2 regions of the Pseudoalteromonas sp. Z9A5 genome follow, and region 2 is predicted to be linked to the other one. Evidence: predicted binding sites of a transcription regulator. Region 2 holds the regulator's gene; the other holds the start of a gene.
What was found. Region 2 encodes MetJ, which represses methionine synthesis genes. Its sites were predicted from a motif close to TAGACGTCTAGACGTCTA; they were not measured.
Positions count from the first base shown of each region.

Region 1: the regulator MetJ is predicted to act here: its motif matches at 1,937-1,954, upstream of metA (homoserine O-succinyltransferase).

Region 1 covers NZ_WTLC01000034.1:6,025-14,230, reverse strand. The annotation lists gene ettA (energy-dependent translational throttle protein EttA) at 1-810, opposite strand, end outside; gene GQR56_RS15870 (porin family protein) at 1,151-1,804, shown strand; gene metA (homoserine O-succinyltransferase) at 2,020-2,967, shown strand; gene GQR56_RS15860 (homocysteine S-methyltransferase family protein) at 2,957-4,030, shown strand; gene metH (methionine synthase) at 4,040-6,670, shown strand; gene GQR56_RS15850 (hypothetical protein) at 6,760-7,311, opposite strand; gene GQR56_RS15845 (hypothetical protein) at 7,493-8,206, shown strand, end outside.
Region 2 covers NZ_WTLC01000007.1:72,684-80,889, reverse strand. The annotation lists gene GQR56_RS05680 (malic enzyme-like NAD(P)-binding protein) at 330-1,571, shown strand; gene metJ (met regulon transcriptional regulator MetJ) at 1,657-1,977, opposite strand; gene metB (cystathionine gamma-synthase) at 2,177-3,376, shown strand; gene metL (bifunctional aspartate kinase/homoserine dehydrogenase II) at 3,454-5,799, shown strand; gene GQR56_RS05660 (PBP1A family penicillin-binding protein) at 5,871-8,206, opposite strand, start outside.

The sequences.
Region 1 (8,206 bases), on a different contig from region 2:
TTTTTGACGTGCCTTTTCAGATTTTTGTTCTTGCTGTAAGCGCGCATCTTTTTGTTCAAGCCAAGAAGAGTAGTTACCTTCCCATGGAATACCTTCACCACGGTCGAGCTCTAATATCCAACCAGCTACATTATCAAGGAAGTAACGGTCATGCGTTACCGCCACAACAGTGCCTTCGTAATCGTGTAAGAAGCGCTCAAGCCATGCAACCGACTCAGCATCCAAGTGGTTAGTTGGTTCATCGAGAATAAGCATGTCTGGTTTTTCAAGCAATAATCGACATATAGCAACACGACGACGCTCACCACCTGAAAGGTGCTCAATTTTAGCATCCCATTCTGGCAGGCGAAGTGCATCAGCTGCACGCTCTAAAACGTTATCAATGTTGTGACCATCGTGTGCCTGGATAACAGCTTCAAGCTCGCCTTGCTCTTTTGCAAGTGCGTCAAAGTCAGCGTCTTCCATGGCGTATTCGTTATACACTTCGTCAAGGCGTTTAAGTGCGTGTTTAACTTCGCCAACAGCTTCTTCAACAATTTCACGAACTGTTTTGCTTTCGTCTAAAACAGGCTCTTGCGGTAAATAACCAATTTTTGTACCAGGCTGAGGATGTGCATCACCTTCAAAATCTTGGTCAACACCGGCCATAATACGTAGTAACGTAGATTTACCAGAACCGTTTAAACCAAGCACACCAATTTTAGCGCCAGGAAAAAAGTGTAACGAAATATCTTTTAAGATAGTGCGCTTAGGTGGCACAACCTTAGATACTCGACTCATCGAGAATATAAATTTATCAGGTAAAACCATGGAGGAAAGCCTTCAAATAATAATAAAAATTTCAATGTTGTATTGTAGTGGCTGACGGGTGAAACAGTCAACGAATGCTGTATAGAACTATACACTTGTGTTGGTAATGGATGCGTTTATAGCTTATTAAAAGCTCATTAAAATGCGGTTATTACAAAGTCCGTAATGTGTAAGATAATGTAATGCATTGTTTTATATTGTTCGAAGATATTTCAATTTGAGTAAAAAAGAGACAAGATGTTTACAGGTTACAAAAAAGAAACAAATTTTAAGACTTAGTCTAAAATTTGTTTTAAATCATAAGTAGTCATCTAGTATTAATTACGTTTAAGGAATGAACATGAAAACAACAACAGTTATAAAATTAAGCGCGTTACTTTTAGGTTTATATTCATTTTCGAGCCACGCAGACATGCTCCGTGTAAGCGGCTATTACCATGGAGTAGGTATGGGCTCAACACAGATTGATGTTCATGAAAGTGATAGCTTACAATTTACAACGCTTTACGGACGGTTTGGTTATCAGTTTTCGCAATACTTTGCATTAGAAGGGCGTGTAGGGTTTGGATTAAATGATGAATTAGCACCTTTAAATGGAGTTGTTTTTACTCAAAACCCACAAGACGGCTCGCTCACCTCAGAACCCATTCAGAGCCAAATTGATTCAAGCCTTGATTTGCAAACAAGTATATTTGTAAAAGCTAATTACCCAATTTCATCTCGAGCTGATGTGTTTTTATTTGGGGGCTATGGCAGAAATAAATTAAGTTATAATGAAGGCGACTTAAGAAACCTGGCAGAATCAATAATTGGTACAGATTCACAAACTTCGCTTATAACTGAGCAAAACTATGATGAAGGCGGCGTAACTTACGGAACTGGAGTTGACTATATGTTAAGTCAACAATGGCAAGTAAGTGCAGAGTATCAATATTTTGATGCAGATCAAGGCGATATTTACGCACTTAATTTATCTGTGATTTACCGTTTTTAACTGCATATGCGCTACTCGTTTTTAGTAGCGCTAGTTCAAAATATTAAAGCTGGTTGTTTTATAATAAAGGTGTTTTTCCTCATACACATCATCTCGGTAAATCCTAATTTAATAGAATGAATAAATTTCATTTAGACATCTATACATCTAGAGGTTGATATTTTTTACTTTCAGTTCATAATTAACTTTCGGTTTTTATGAGCAGGAGTAAAAATATGCCAATTACAGTAAAAGACGAGTTACCGGCTATTGCACGTTTACGTCAAGAAAACGTATTTGTAATGCCAAAAACACGTGCAAAAACGCAAGAAATACGCCCAATGCGTTTGGCTATTTTAAACTTAATGCCTAATAAAGTAGAAACCGAAGTTCAGTTTATTCGTTTGCTTGCCAACTCGCCTTTGCAAGTAAATGTAGAACTACTGCGCCTCGACACTCACCGCAGTAGCAGTAATTCTGAAGAGCACCTTGATACCTTTTATCGTTATTTTTCTGAGGTTAAAGACAACAATTACGATGCGTTAATTGTAACCGGTGCGCCACTTGCCCATTTAGAATACGACGATGTAGCGTATTGGGATGAGCTAAAGGTCATTATTGATTGGGCTGAGCAACATGTTACCTCTACGTTATTTTCGTGCTGGGCAGCACATGCAGCGTTATATCACCGTTACAATTTAAAGCGTGATTTAAAAGACGACAAACTGTGTGGTGTATTTACCCACCAATGTTACTTTGATCACGGCGCACTGACTCGCGGGTTCGACGACACCTTTTTAGTACCGCACTCACGCTATGGTCACATTGATATAAATAAAATAAACGCCTGCGATGAGCTAGTTGTACTGGCAGGTTCTGAGCGAGTAGGGGCTTACTTACTTAAAAATAAATCGGGTAGCCAAGTGTTTATAACCGGTCACCCTGAGTATGACGCCGACTCGCTAAAAGCAGAATACGACCGCGATTGTAAAAAAAGCCCTAATGCACCAAAACCCGAAAATTATTTTCCGGATGACGATGCAACCAAACAACCTTCAAAAACGTGGCAAAGCCATGCTTTTTTACTTTTTTCGAACTGGTTAAATTACTACGTGTACCAAACCACACCGTATGATATTAATTTAGTTAGCCAAGACGTGAGGACTAACAACTATGCCGAATAACGCTCCTACAAATAATAAGCAAGCCGAAATAAGCGCCGCATTAAAAGAACGCATTTTAATTTTAGATGGCGCTATGGGCACCATGATCCAAGATCATAAGCTAGAAGAAGAAGACTATCGCGGAGAGCGTTTTAAAGACTGGCATGTATTAATTAAAGGCAATAACGATTTATTAAGCCTAACCAAGCCCAATTTAATCACTGATATTCATCGTGGTTTTTTATCAGCGGGCGCCGATATTATCGAAACCAACACGTTTAACTCGACCACTATTTCGATGGAAGATTACGACATGGCAAGCCTAAGCCGTGAAATAAACCTAGAGTCGGCTAAATTAGCACGCGCCATTTGTGATGAATTTACGGCTAAAACGCCAGAAAAACCGCGTTATGTAGCCGGTGTTTTAGGGCCGACATCTAAAACGTGTTCAATTTCGCCAGACGTAAACGATCCGGGTTACCGAAATGTCACCTTTGACAAGCTGGTTACTGCGTATATTGAATCAACACTTGCATTAATGGAAGGCGGCGCCGATTTAATACTAATCGAAACTATATTCGACACCCTTAACGCAAAAGCCGCCTCGTTTGGCGTTGAAGAAGCCTTTGAGCAAGCAGGGCGTAAATTACCAGTTATGATTTCGGGTACTATTACCGATGCCTCAGGCCGTACGCTTTCGGGGCAAACAACCGAAGCATTTTATAATTCTATTCGCCATATTAAGCCTATTTCTATTGGTCTAAACTGTGCGCTTGGTCCTGATTTACTGCGCCAGTATGTAGAAGAGTTATCGCGCGTGTGCGAAACCTTTACATCGGTACACCCTAATGCGGGCTTACCCAATGAGTTTGGTGAATACGACTTAGAAGCGGGCGATATGGCAACCGAAATTATCGATTGGGGTAAATCGGGCTTTATTAATATAGTAGGCGGATGCTGTGGCACCACGCCTGCGCATATTCGCGCTTTTGCAAAAGGTTTAGCGGGCGTTAAACCACGCCAACTGCCAGAGCTTGAAGTACGCATGCGTTTATCAGGCCTTGAAGCCTGTAACTTAAATTAAGGAGCCAGCATGACCCAACAAATAGCAGTATTTACTAATGTCGGCGAACGTACCAATGTAACGGGTTCTGCCATGTTTAAACGTTTAATCATGGAAGAAGACTTTGAAGCTGCACTAACAGTGGCACGCGAACAAGTAGAAAATGGCGCACAGGTTATTGATATTAATATGGACGAAGCCATGTTGGACTCAAAAGCCGCCATGGTTAAGTTTTTAAACTTAATAGCCTCAGAGCCTGATATTTCTCGCGTACCAATTATGGTCGACTCCTCAAAATGGGAAGTAATAGAAGCAGGCTTAAAGTGTATTCAAGGCAAGGCAATTGTTAACTCAATATCGCTAAAAGAGGGTGAAGAACCGTTTATTCGCCAAGCTAAAATAATAAAACGCTTTGGTGCAGCCGCTGTTGTAATGGCGTTTGATACCGACGGGCAAGCCGACACGGCAGACCGTAAGTTCGCAATATGTGCGCGCAGTTATAAAATATTGGTAGAAGACATTGGCTTTGCGCCAGAAGATATTATATTCGACCCTAATATATTTGCCGTAGCCACCGGTATTGAAGAGCACGATAACTACGCCGTAGAATTTATTGAAGGCACACGCCGCATTAAACAAAATTTGCCGCACTGTAAAGTGTCGGGCGGTGTATCAAATGTATCGTTTTCGTTTAGGGGTAATAACCCCGTACGTGAAGCCATTCACTCGGTGTTTTTATATCACGCTATTCAAGCTGGTATGGACATGGGTATTGTAAATGCGGGGCAACTAGCCGTTTACGATGATATACCAGAAGAACTACGTAAAGCCGTTACAGACGTAATACTTAACGCAGACCCAGGTGCAGGCGAGCGTTTAGTAGAGCTTGCACCAAAATACTCGGGTATGGCGCAAGCCGAGCGAGTAGAAGATTTAGAGTGGCGCACATGGCCTGTTGCAAAACGCCTTGAGCACGCGCTTGTAAAAGGTATTACTACTTTTATAGATGAAGATACCGAAGAGTGCCGCGCTGCTGCCGATAAACCTATTCACGTAATTGAAGGGCCGTTAATGGACGGCATGAACGTAGTAGGCGACTTATTTGGCGCAGGTAAAATGTTTTTACCACAAGTTGTTAAATCGGCGCGCGTAATGAAGCGAGCCGTAGCCTACCTAGACCCATACATTGAGCTTGAAAAAGAAGAAGGCTCAACTAACGGTAAAATAGTGATGGCGACCGTAAAAGGTGACGTACACGACATAGGTAAAAATATTGTGGGTGTTGTACTGCAATGTAATAACTATGAAGTAATCGACTTAGGTGTAATGGTACCGGCTGATAAAATATTACAAACCGCAATCGACGAAAAAGCCGATATTATTGGATTATCGGGCTTAATTACCCCATCGCTTGACGAAATGGTACACGTAGCAAAAGAAATGAAACGCCGTGGCTTTGAACTGCCGCTGTTAATTGGTGGAGCTACTACTTCTAAAGCGCACACCGCAGTAAAAATTGAGCCGCAATATGACAAAGGCGTAGTGTATGTAAGTAATGCCAGCCGTGCGGTAGGTGTAGTATCTAATTTATTATCAAAAGAGCATAAGCCTGGTTTTTTAGAAAAAACCCAAGCTGAATATGTAAAAGTACGCGAGCAACAAGCGCGTAAAAAACCACGCTCTAAGCCTGTTACAATTCAGCGCGCACGCGATAATGCAGCACAACTCGATTGGGATAACTACACGCCACCAGTACCTAAAAAGCTTGGCGTGATCGAGTTTAAAAACGTATCAATTGCCACTTTACGTAAATACATAGATTGGACGCCATACTTTATGACGTGGTCAATCGCCGGTAAATACCCGCGCATAATGACCGATGAAGTAGTAGGCGAGCAAGCGCAAAGCTTATTTAAAGACGCTAACGATATGTTAGACGACCTTGAAAAAGCAGGCAGTTTGCAACCACTTGGCGTAATTGGTTTATTCCCAGCAAACCGCGTTGGGGACGACATAGAAATATACACCGACGAAACACGCAAAGAGCTGTTAACTACCTCATGCCATTTACGTCAGCAAACCGAAAAAACCGACTTTGCTAATTACTGCCTAGCCGACTACATAGCACCCAAAGGCACACCAGACTATTTTGGTGCGTTTGCAGTAACGGGCGGTTTAGAAGAAGACGACTTAGCAAATGCGTTTGACGCACAGCAAGACGACTACAATAAAATAATGATTAAAGCGGTTGCTGACAGGCTCGCAGAAGCGTTTGCAGAATACTTACACGAAAAAGTACGTAAAGAGTATTGGGGTTTTGCACCAGACGAAAACCTAGCAAACGATGAGCTAATACGCGAAAACTACCAAGGTATTCGCCCAGCGCCAGGTTACCCTGCGTGCCCAGAGCACACCGAGAAAAAGAAAATTTGGCAATTGCTCGATACCGAAAAACGCATTGGCATGCAGCTAACCAGCTCATACGCCATGTGGCCAGGTGCTGCTGTTTCAGGTTGGTACTTCTCACACCCCGAAGCTAAATACTACGCCGTAGCCGCAGTACAAAAAGATCAAGTAGAAGACTACGCTAAACGAACCAATATGACGCTAGCAGAAGCTGAAAGATGGTTATCGCCTAATTTGGGGTATGATCCGGAGTAATAGCGAAGCGGTAAGCTATAAGTTAAAACAAAAACGAGCCTAATTAGGCTCGTTTTTTTGTGCGTTTTAAAAAGTCATTAGGGATTATTTTAAGGACTATTCGCGAGTAGTTCATCTACTTTTTTTATGACATCTTCTGGTGTTGGCTCATTAGTTTGTTGTTGTAACCAATCTATTATTTTTGAGCTGACTCTATAACCTTTTTTAATGCAGTAGCTTTGGGAGGTAACCCATACATCTGATCCCCTAGAGCCACCAGTGTACGAATTACAAATAGTGTAACCTTCACTTTTAATTTTACTTTCAATAAAGTAAGTATAAGTAGGAACTAAAAATAATATCAAAATTATAGTAGCTACACAGACCTTTAACAATTTAATTATAAGCTCAGGCTCTATTTCAATATTTCTTACTTTTAATAATAGTAATCGAGTGAGCATTACAGATGCTGGAGTATATAAAATAAAGATCGCAGCAATGCTCTTCTCATTAAAAACTAGCTGGTGCTTATTTAACGCCTCTAAGACTAATATCACTTCACGGTATGATGTAAAGGGCAAAGCTATGGTGAACACAAAAGACAGAGCAAATAAAAAGATATGTTTTATATTTTCACTTAACGTTAATTTTTCAGGTTTCATTAAATTCCCTTTAATCACCTGTTTAAGGTGTACCTCAATTTGGTATGTACAAGATTGGCTGAGTTTTATACATTTTGTTGTATGTTATTAGTTATATTTGCATTCGCGACCCGTTAAAGTCAAATTACAGTATTCAATTTAAATGTATTATTCATAAGTTATTTTAAATAAAGGACTATAAATGAAGTTTTTAAGTTACACCGCATTATGTTTATCTCTATTTTTAACCGCGAACACATTTGCGCTTGAGCAGAAATATCACGAGAGTGTTTCACCTGTTATTACTGCATTTGAAGCTCATGATAAAGCCGCAATTGCCTCGCTTGTACGTTACCCGCTAAAACGACGATACCCGATACCTGACATTAAAGATGAGGTTGAGCTTATTAACCGCTTTGATGAAGTATTTAATGATGAGCTAGTGACAGTTATTGCCAGTTCAAACATTGATACTGATTGGGAGAAAGTAGGTTGGCGCGGCATTATGCTAAATAACGGCGTTATGTGGGTAGATACCGAAGGTAAAATTATTGCTGTAAATACACAAAATACTAAAGAGCAGGCACTTGCTAAAAGCTTAATTGAAGACGATAAGCAATCTTTGCATTCAAGTATTAATACTTTTGAAAAACCAGTACTCGATTGGAAAACAGCTAAATACCATATTCGTGTTGATGATTTAGGCGATCATGATTTTAGGTATACATCGTGGAGTATTAATAAAAAGCCTAGCGATAAGCCCGATGTGGTTTTATTAAATGGCGATATAAAGTTTAGTGGCAGTGGCGGAAATCACAGTTATACGTTTAAAAATGGTCGTTATAGTTATGTGTTACAGGTAACTATTATTGGTTGCGATACATCACCGCCAGGTTGGCTTGAAGTATACAAAGAC
Region 2 (8,206 bases):
CTACGTTGTTAAATGCAGCTAACATGAAGATAAATGTTTTAAAAGTAACGATTTAAGTCATTTAATATGGTTTATATTAAAGTCTCAACTGCGCGCTACATCAAAAATCACAACACGCTAAAAGTGCTTTTAAAACTATATTTTAGATGAATTTTTGCTCATGAAATGTTGCTGTGTTTTAGCTGTTTTTTAAAAAAACCTCTTAAAATCAATGCATCTAGCAGATAACAGGATAGATCTGATATTACTTGGAATTTAAAAATAATAAGGGTATCGTAACCCAGACAACACCTCTCACTTTAACTTAAATTGCAGGATACAATCGCGTTATGTCAGACTTTCGTGAACAAGCACTACATTATCATTCTCATCCCGTTCCAGGCAAAATCAGCATTGAACTAACTAAGCCAGCTGAAACGGTTCAAGACTTAGCGTTAGCATATAGTCCAGGGGTTGCCGAACCTGTGCGTGAAATTGCCGCTGATCCTGCAAATGCTTACAAATATACCGGTAAAGGCAATATGGTTGCGGTAATTACCAATGGCACTGCCATTTTAGGGTTAGGTAATTTAGGTCCTCTTGCATCTAAGCCGGTAATGGAAGGTAAAGCTTTATTATTTAAACGTTTTGCGGGTCTAGATTCAATCGATATTGAAGTTAAGCACAAAACAACAGAAGATTTTATTAACACGGTTGCTAATATTGCCGACACATTCGGTGGTATTAACCTTGAAGATATTAAGGCGCCAGAGTGTTTTGAAATTGAAAAAGCACTCATTGAGCGCTGTAGTATTCCTGTTTTTCATGATGATCAACATGGCACTGCAATCGTTACCGCTGCGGGTATGTTAAATGCACTCGAAGTACAAGAAAAATCAATCGAAGATGCTACTATTGTATGCTTAGGTGCTGGTGCTGCGGCCGTTGCATGTATGGAGCTATTAATAAAGTGTGGCGCACTGCGTGAACACATTTACATGCTGGACCGCAAAGGAGTTATCCATACTCGCCGTGAAGATCTAAATGAGTATAAAAAATTATTTGCTAATAATACTGATAAACGCACATTACAAGATGTAATTGCAGATGCAGATGTATTCGTTGGTGTATCAGGTCCTAATTTATTAGGAGCTGAAGATTTAAAGCTTATGGCAGATAAGCCGGTTGTGTTTGCGTGCTCAAACCCTGATCCTGAAATTGATCCTGCACTTGCACACAGCGCACGCAATGATTTAATTATGGCGACAGGGCGTTCTGATTATCCAAATCAGGTTAATAATGTTTTGTGTTTCCCGTTTATTTTTCGTGGTGCGCTTGATGTACGCGCAAGTGCTATTAACGATGAAATGAAAATAGCAGCAGTAGAAGCTATTCGCAGCATTGCAAAAGAGCCTGTACCTGTTGAAGTGCTAAAAGCCGCTGGTGTAGATAAGCTAGAATTTGGTGCGCAGTATATTATTCCAAAACCAATGGACCCACGTTTATTACCACGCATAGCAAGAGCGGTTGCTCTTGCTGCTGTTGAATCTGGTGTAGCGCAAATTGAGTTGCCAGAAAACTATATGCAGTAAACCTATACAGTAGCGTTACACAGTAAAATTTAGTCATAAAAAAACCTCAGTAATTACTGAGGTTTTTTTGTTTTACTTTATCTATTTATTCGTCATCTAAAACAGGGACTTCTAACCCCATTTCTTGCATTATTTTTTTCACTTCTTCTGGTACTTTTTCTGCGTTATCTTTACGTAGGTCGTCGTCATTAGGTAACGGTTGACCTGTAAATGCATGTAAAAACGCTTCACATAATAACTCACTGTTTGTTGCATGACGCAGGTTATTAATTTGACGGCGAGTACGTTCGTCAGTTAATACCTTTAATACATTTAGTGGGATCGAAACGGTAATTTTCTTAACTTGTTCTGATTTTTTACCGTGTTCTGCGTATGGGTGAATATACTCACCATTCCATTTAGCCATAAGATGTATCGTTGCCTCAGATTATTAATTGCTCACACGGCATAAAAAGCGTGTGAATATGCGTGAAATTCTATCGATTTAAAAAAGATAGTCAAATACTTGTTGTTTAGCCATCTAGAGGTTTAAATGTTTTGACTTCTTAAATTGAATAAATTACTCTTTTAGACGTCTAAACATCCAAATTAATTAGGTGACGAATATGAGCGAAAAAAACAAAGCAACCATTGCAGTTCGTAGCGGTGTAGAAGCCGATAAACATCATGGAGCAGTGGTAGCACCAATTTATTTATCGACTACTTATTCGTTTGCCGACTTCGATACTAAGCGTGCATATGACTACGGTCGCAGTGGTAATCCTAATCGCGATATTTTAGCTGAGACGCTTGCAGAGCTCGAAGGTGGAGTGCGCGGCATAATTACAGCCACAGGTATGGCGGCTGTGCATTTAGCAACTCAGCTGCTTAATCACGATGATACATTAGTGATCCCACACGACTGCTACGGTGGAAGCTACCGTTTATTTACTTCGTTACAAAAACGTGGCTTGCTAAAGCTTGAAGTTTTAGATTTAACAAAGCCAGAAAGTCTTCAAAAAATATTAGCAATTAAACCAAAACTAATTTGGATCGAAACACCAAGTAATCCAGTGCTACGTTTAACTGACATAAAAGCAGTAACCGATATTGCAAAGCAATGCGGGGCATTAGTGGCTGCCGATAACACGTTCTTGTCGCCAGCCCTGCAAAACCCAATTAAGTTTGGTGTAGATATTGTGGTGCATTCAACCACTAAATATATTAATGGACATTCCGATGTTGTGGGCGGCGCTGTTATTACTGCAACACAAGAGCTTGGTGATGAGCTTGCTTGGTGGGCTAATAATATAGGTATTACAGGTGCTCCATTTGATAGTTATTTAACACTGCGTGGTTTACGTACTTTGAACGTGCGCCTAAGGCAGCACCAAGAAAATGCATTAGCAATCGCTAAATATCTTGAAAACTCTGAATTTGTTAGCCAAGTTTATTATCCTGGCCTTGAGTCGCATCCTCAACATGCACTCGCTAAAGCACAACAACTTGGCTTTGGTGGCATGGTTAGTTTTGATATTAAAGGCGACATAAACGATGCCGCAGCATTTTTAACAAGCTTACATGATTTTAGTTTGGCTGAATCACTTGGCGGGGTAGAGAGCTTAATTTGTCACCCTGCGACAATGACTCATGCAGCAATGGAGGAAAAAGCACGTTTAGAGGCGGGTGTTGGTGATACGTTGATTCGAATTTCGGTTGGTATTGAAGATATACAAGATTTACTCGCTGATCTGGAGCGTGTGTTTAGCCTTGTTAAACCAGGTCAACAGCTTAATGCCAATCGACTAGGTAAAGGTGCTGGGTAGTCTAACGGTAACGTTAAGCAAAGTGCTGCTCATCCTGCACTTTGGTAATTAGCACCCATAAAATGGATTGGTAGAATATGGTTAATTGCGTACATAAATTTGGTGGTTCGAGTTTGAGTTCGACCGAGCGCTATCAAAGCGTTGCAAAGATTATTTTAGCTCATACTCAATCTGGTGATTGTGTGGTGGTATCTGCATCAGGTAAAACAACTGATACTCTAGTAACGCTATGGCAAAGTTATCAGCAACAAGATATGCAAGTTGTGGCTGATATATTATTACAGCTAAGTAATCACCAAAGTGATTTGATTAAACAATTGTTACAAGCGGATCTTAAACGCAGTGCACTTAAAACATTAAATGAAGAATTAAGTTTAATTACAGAATTAGCTAAAAATAAGCAATTGCAAGAAGCTGTGTTACTCGCTCATGGTGAATTATGGTCGGCGCGTTTATTAGCAACTTATTTACAGCAACTAAATATTGATGCCTGCGCGCAAGATGCTAGAGAGTTATTTTCTTTAAATAATGGGCAACTATTACATACACAAAATGTTAAGCAATGCAGCGACTTAATCGATCATAGTAAAATTAACGTAGTAACAGGATTTATTGCTAAAAATACTAATGGCGATACTGTAACGTTGGGCCGTAATGGCAGCGATTATAGCGCGACCTTATTAGCAAATTACTGCAATGCAAAGCAAGTATGCATTTGGACTGACACTCAAGGCGTGTTTAGCGCCGATCCTCGTAAAGTTAGTAAAGCGATTAAATACGCTAAAATATGCCGAGGGCAGGCTAATTTATTAGCCAGATTGGGTAACCCTGTACTTCACGCAAAAACGTTATCTCCACTTAAAAATACAGATATAAAACTGGCTGTTCGCAGTAGTTTTGACGTGCAAGCAGGTCAAACAGATATTGTAAAAGAGGGTAGTGTTAAACAAAAGCGCTTTATAACAACGTTACATAATGTGGACTTATTAACGATTGATGAGCTTAGTGAAGGAGAGGTTGCAGATATCAGCCAGCTTATTCAGCATAGCCTTCATCATTTCAATCAAAGTGGGGAAACTTATTTAATCGTACCTGCTGCTGCAACAAATCAGATTGTAAGTTATTTTTCAGGCAGAGCTAATATTAGTGAGTCGAATTTAAATGGTTGTGCGGTTATTGCATCAGAGCAAGATATTAATGCGTTGAACTTACAAGCTCTCGATGTATTAAATCAACAAAGCATTAAGCCTAGGTTTGTTCATCAAGGGTGCGGCTATGCACTGTTGCTGACTGATCAACTTATTGATAGTGATGTACTGAGTATATTGCACGACCAACTGATAAATAAAGGTCAAGAAATAGCATTAATAGTGGCAGGGCTTGGCAATGTAGGTAAGGTTTTTATTGATCAGTTGTCTTCGCAAATTAAACGCTTGCCAAATGATTATAGTATTAAACTGGTAAGTTTAGTTCGCTCAACACAAATGCTATTTAATGCCAGTGGTATTAATACCCAGCAGTGGGATACGCAATGGCAGCATGAAGCATGCAAATATAATAAGTCTGATTTATTACATGTGATTAGTGAGCTCGATTATGAGCATAAAGTTGTTATAGATATAACTGCTAGTGAACAATTTAGTTTGTTATACACAGACTTTGTTGAGCGTGATTGTCATTTAATTAGTGCTAATAAATATGCCGGTACAGCACCTACTACATGGTATGAGTTGTTACGTAGTCGTATAACAGATAAAAATTTGCATTGGCGTTACAACACAAGTGTAGGTGCTGGTTTACCTATTAATTTTGCGTTAGCAGATTTACAAAATAGTGGCGATAAAATAACGCGAATCGAAGGTGTTTTTTCGGGTACTTTGTCGTGGCTATGCAGTAAATATGATGGATCAAAAGCATTTTCTGATTTGGTAATTGAAGCGCAAAACATGGGATTTACAGAACCCGATCCGCGAGAAGACCTGTCAGGTCGAGACATGCAACGTAAGTTACTTATCTTAGCGCGAGAGCTAGGTCTTAAGTTAGACCTTAATGATATAGAGCTATCTGCACTTATGCCTGACAAATTGGCTAAAGGTAGCTGGAAGGATTTTATTGATCAAAAAGATGAGTTAGATTCTTTTATACAAGTACACGCGAGTAAAGCACAATCACAGCATTCAGTGCTTCGTTACACTGGCTTACTAGAAATAGAGCAAGGAAAAGTAACTGCAAAAGTGGGAATAGCTTACGTGGCTGAAGGTCATGCTTTAGCTAACTTAACGCCAGGGGATAATATTTTTGTGATTAATAGTAAATGGTACCGCGATAACGCACTCGTTATTCAAGGACCAGGCGCAGGAAAAGAAGTAACTGCAGCGGGTATTCATTCGGACTTATATTGGCTTGTTCAAAACTTAAAGTAAGCTTTATATAAAGCCTATACAAATAAAAACGGCAGCCTAAATTGGCTGCCGTTTTTGTTTAAAAAAACTATTTAGAATAGCTCTTCTTCTGTTTTTGTATTTTCCTCAAAAACATCAGTAGGCTGCGACATAACGTATTTAGTCGGTGCAGTGCCTTTTTCAAAGTATTCAAAACGGCTAGTATAGTCGTTTTTATGGCTTAGCAGACCTGTTGCTAAATCAATCCTGATAGATACAAGTCCTTCTGGCGGTTCTATAGGTGCCTCTGGTGTGCCTTCAAGTGCAGCTTTCATGAATTCAACCCAAGCCGGTTGAGCTGTTTTAGCACCAGATTCAGCACCTGATATTTGATTCCCACTGAGATTGCTGTTGTAAGCTGTTCGACCTAGAGAGTTACCTGGATTATCGAACCCAACCCAAACCGAGGTAAGTACATTATTATTAAAGCCACTGAACCAAGTATCAACAGAGTCATTGGTTGTTCCTGTTTTACCTGAAAGATCACGGCGTTCTAGAGCCTGAGCTCGCCAACCTGTACCACTCCAACCAGTGTTATGCGCCCAACTACCACCACCCCAAACTGCACTGTTCATTGCATCTGCAATTAAAAATGCATTTTGTTTAGAGATTACTCTAGGTGCACATTTGATTGGTTGAGTAACTTCATTACTTCCACTGCTTTGTGTTGTTAGGTTGCTAGCACTTACTGCAGATTCATTCATGTCTTCATCGCATGCAATAGCAGGATTAGTTTTAAATAATACATTGCCGTAAGCATCTTGAATTTCAGAAATAAAGTAAGGTTCTATTAAATGCCCACCATTTGCAAAAGCGCTCATACCACGCGCAAGCTCAAGTGGTGTAATAGATGCACTACCTAAAGCAAGTGATTCACTGCGATTAATATCTGAATTTTTAAAGCCAAATTTTAGTAAATGATCTGCAGTACGTTGAAGCCCTACACCACGAAGTAAACGAATTGAAATAACGTTTTTAGATTGCGCTAGGGCACGGCGAATACGTATTGGACCATTATAAATAGCAGGACTGTTTTCTGGACGCCATGCTACGCCTTGGCCTTTATCCCATAAGTTTATAGGCGCATCGTTTAATATAGACGCAAGGGTATAGCCCTTTTCAAGCGCTGCTGAATAAATAAAAGGTTTAATGTTTGAGCCTACCTGGCGTTTAGCTTGAACTGCACGGTTGTACTGGCTTTGTTCAAAGCTATAACCGCCAACTATTGCTTTTATGCGCCCATCTTCTGGAGCAAGCGACACAATAGCACTAGAGGCTTCTGGTATTTGGCTAAGTAAATAACTATCGTCGCTATTTTTGCGAAGCCATATTTGCACACCCGGTGTTAATATATCTGATGCAGTTTTAGGGGCAAAACTTTGGCGATAACGAGTGATGTATTTACGAGCCCATTTTAAATTATCCCAAGTAAGGGTCGTAACCTCACCATCTTTAAGAATCACATCAGCAGTTTTTTCATTAACAGCTAATACAACAGCCGCCTTTAATGGACCAATTTCTTTTGTGCTTTTTAATTCACTCAGTATTTGTAATTTATTTAAAGCGGGTTGTGTTTCGGATTCCCATAAAACTTTAACCGGTCCTCTGTAGCCATGTCGCATATCATAGTTATGTAGGTTATTAACGAGTGCAGTTTGTGCAGCTTGTTGTACTCGAGATTCAACAGAGGTAAATATTTTATAACCTGAGTTATATGCTTTATCGGCGCCATAACGAGCGACCATTTCAGCACGTACCATTTCAGAAATGTAAGGGGCGTACAAATCAATTTCAGCGCCATGGAAATAAGCCGTAATAGGTTGGCTTTTCGCATCATCATATTGTGATTGCGTAATATAGTTTTCAGTTAGCATTCGACCAAGAACAACATTTCGACGAGACTTTGCGCGTGTAGGGTTACGAATAGGATTGAGAGCAGAAGGTGCTTTTGGTAAGCCTGCAATCATCGCCATTTGGGCAAGTGTTAAGTCTTTTAATTCTTTTCCGTAATATACTTGTGCTGCTGCACCAATACCAAAAGCACGATTACCCAGTTCTATTTTATTTAGATAAAGCTCAAGAATTTCGTCTTTAGTTAATAATTTTTCAATATGCAGAGCTATAAATATTTCTTTTACTTTACGAATATATGCTTTTTCTCGGGTTAAGAAAAAGTTACGCGCTAGCTGCATAGTAATAGTACTTGCACCTTGTTTTTTTTCACCTGTAGAAATAAGTACTAGTGCGGAGCGTATTATTCCTATTGGATCTATACCAATATGATCGTAAAATCGGTTATCTTCAGTCGCTAAAAAAGCATTGATTAAAGGTTTTGGTATTTCATCTATAGTGACTGGAATGCGCCGCTTTTCACCAAATTGATTGATCA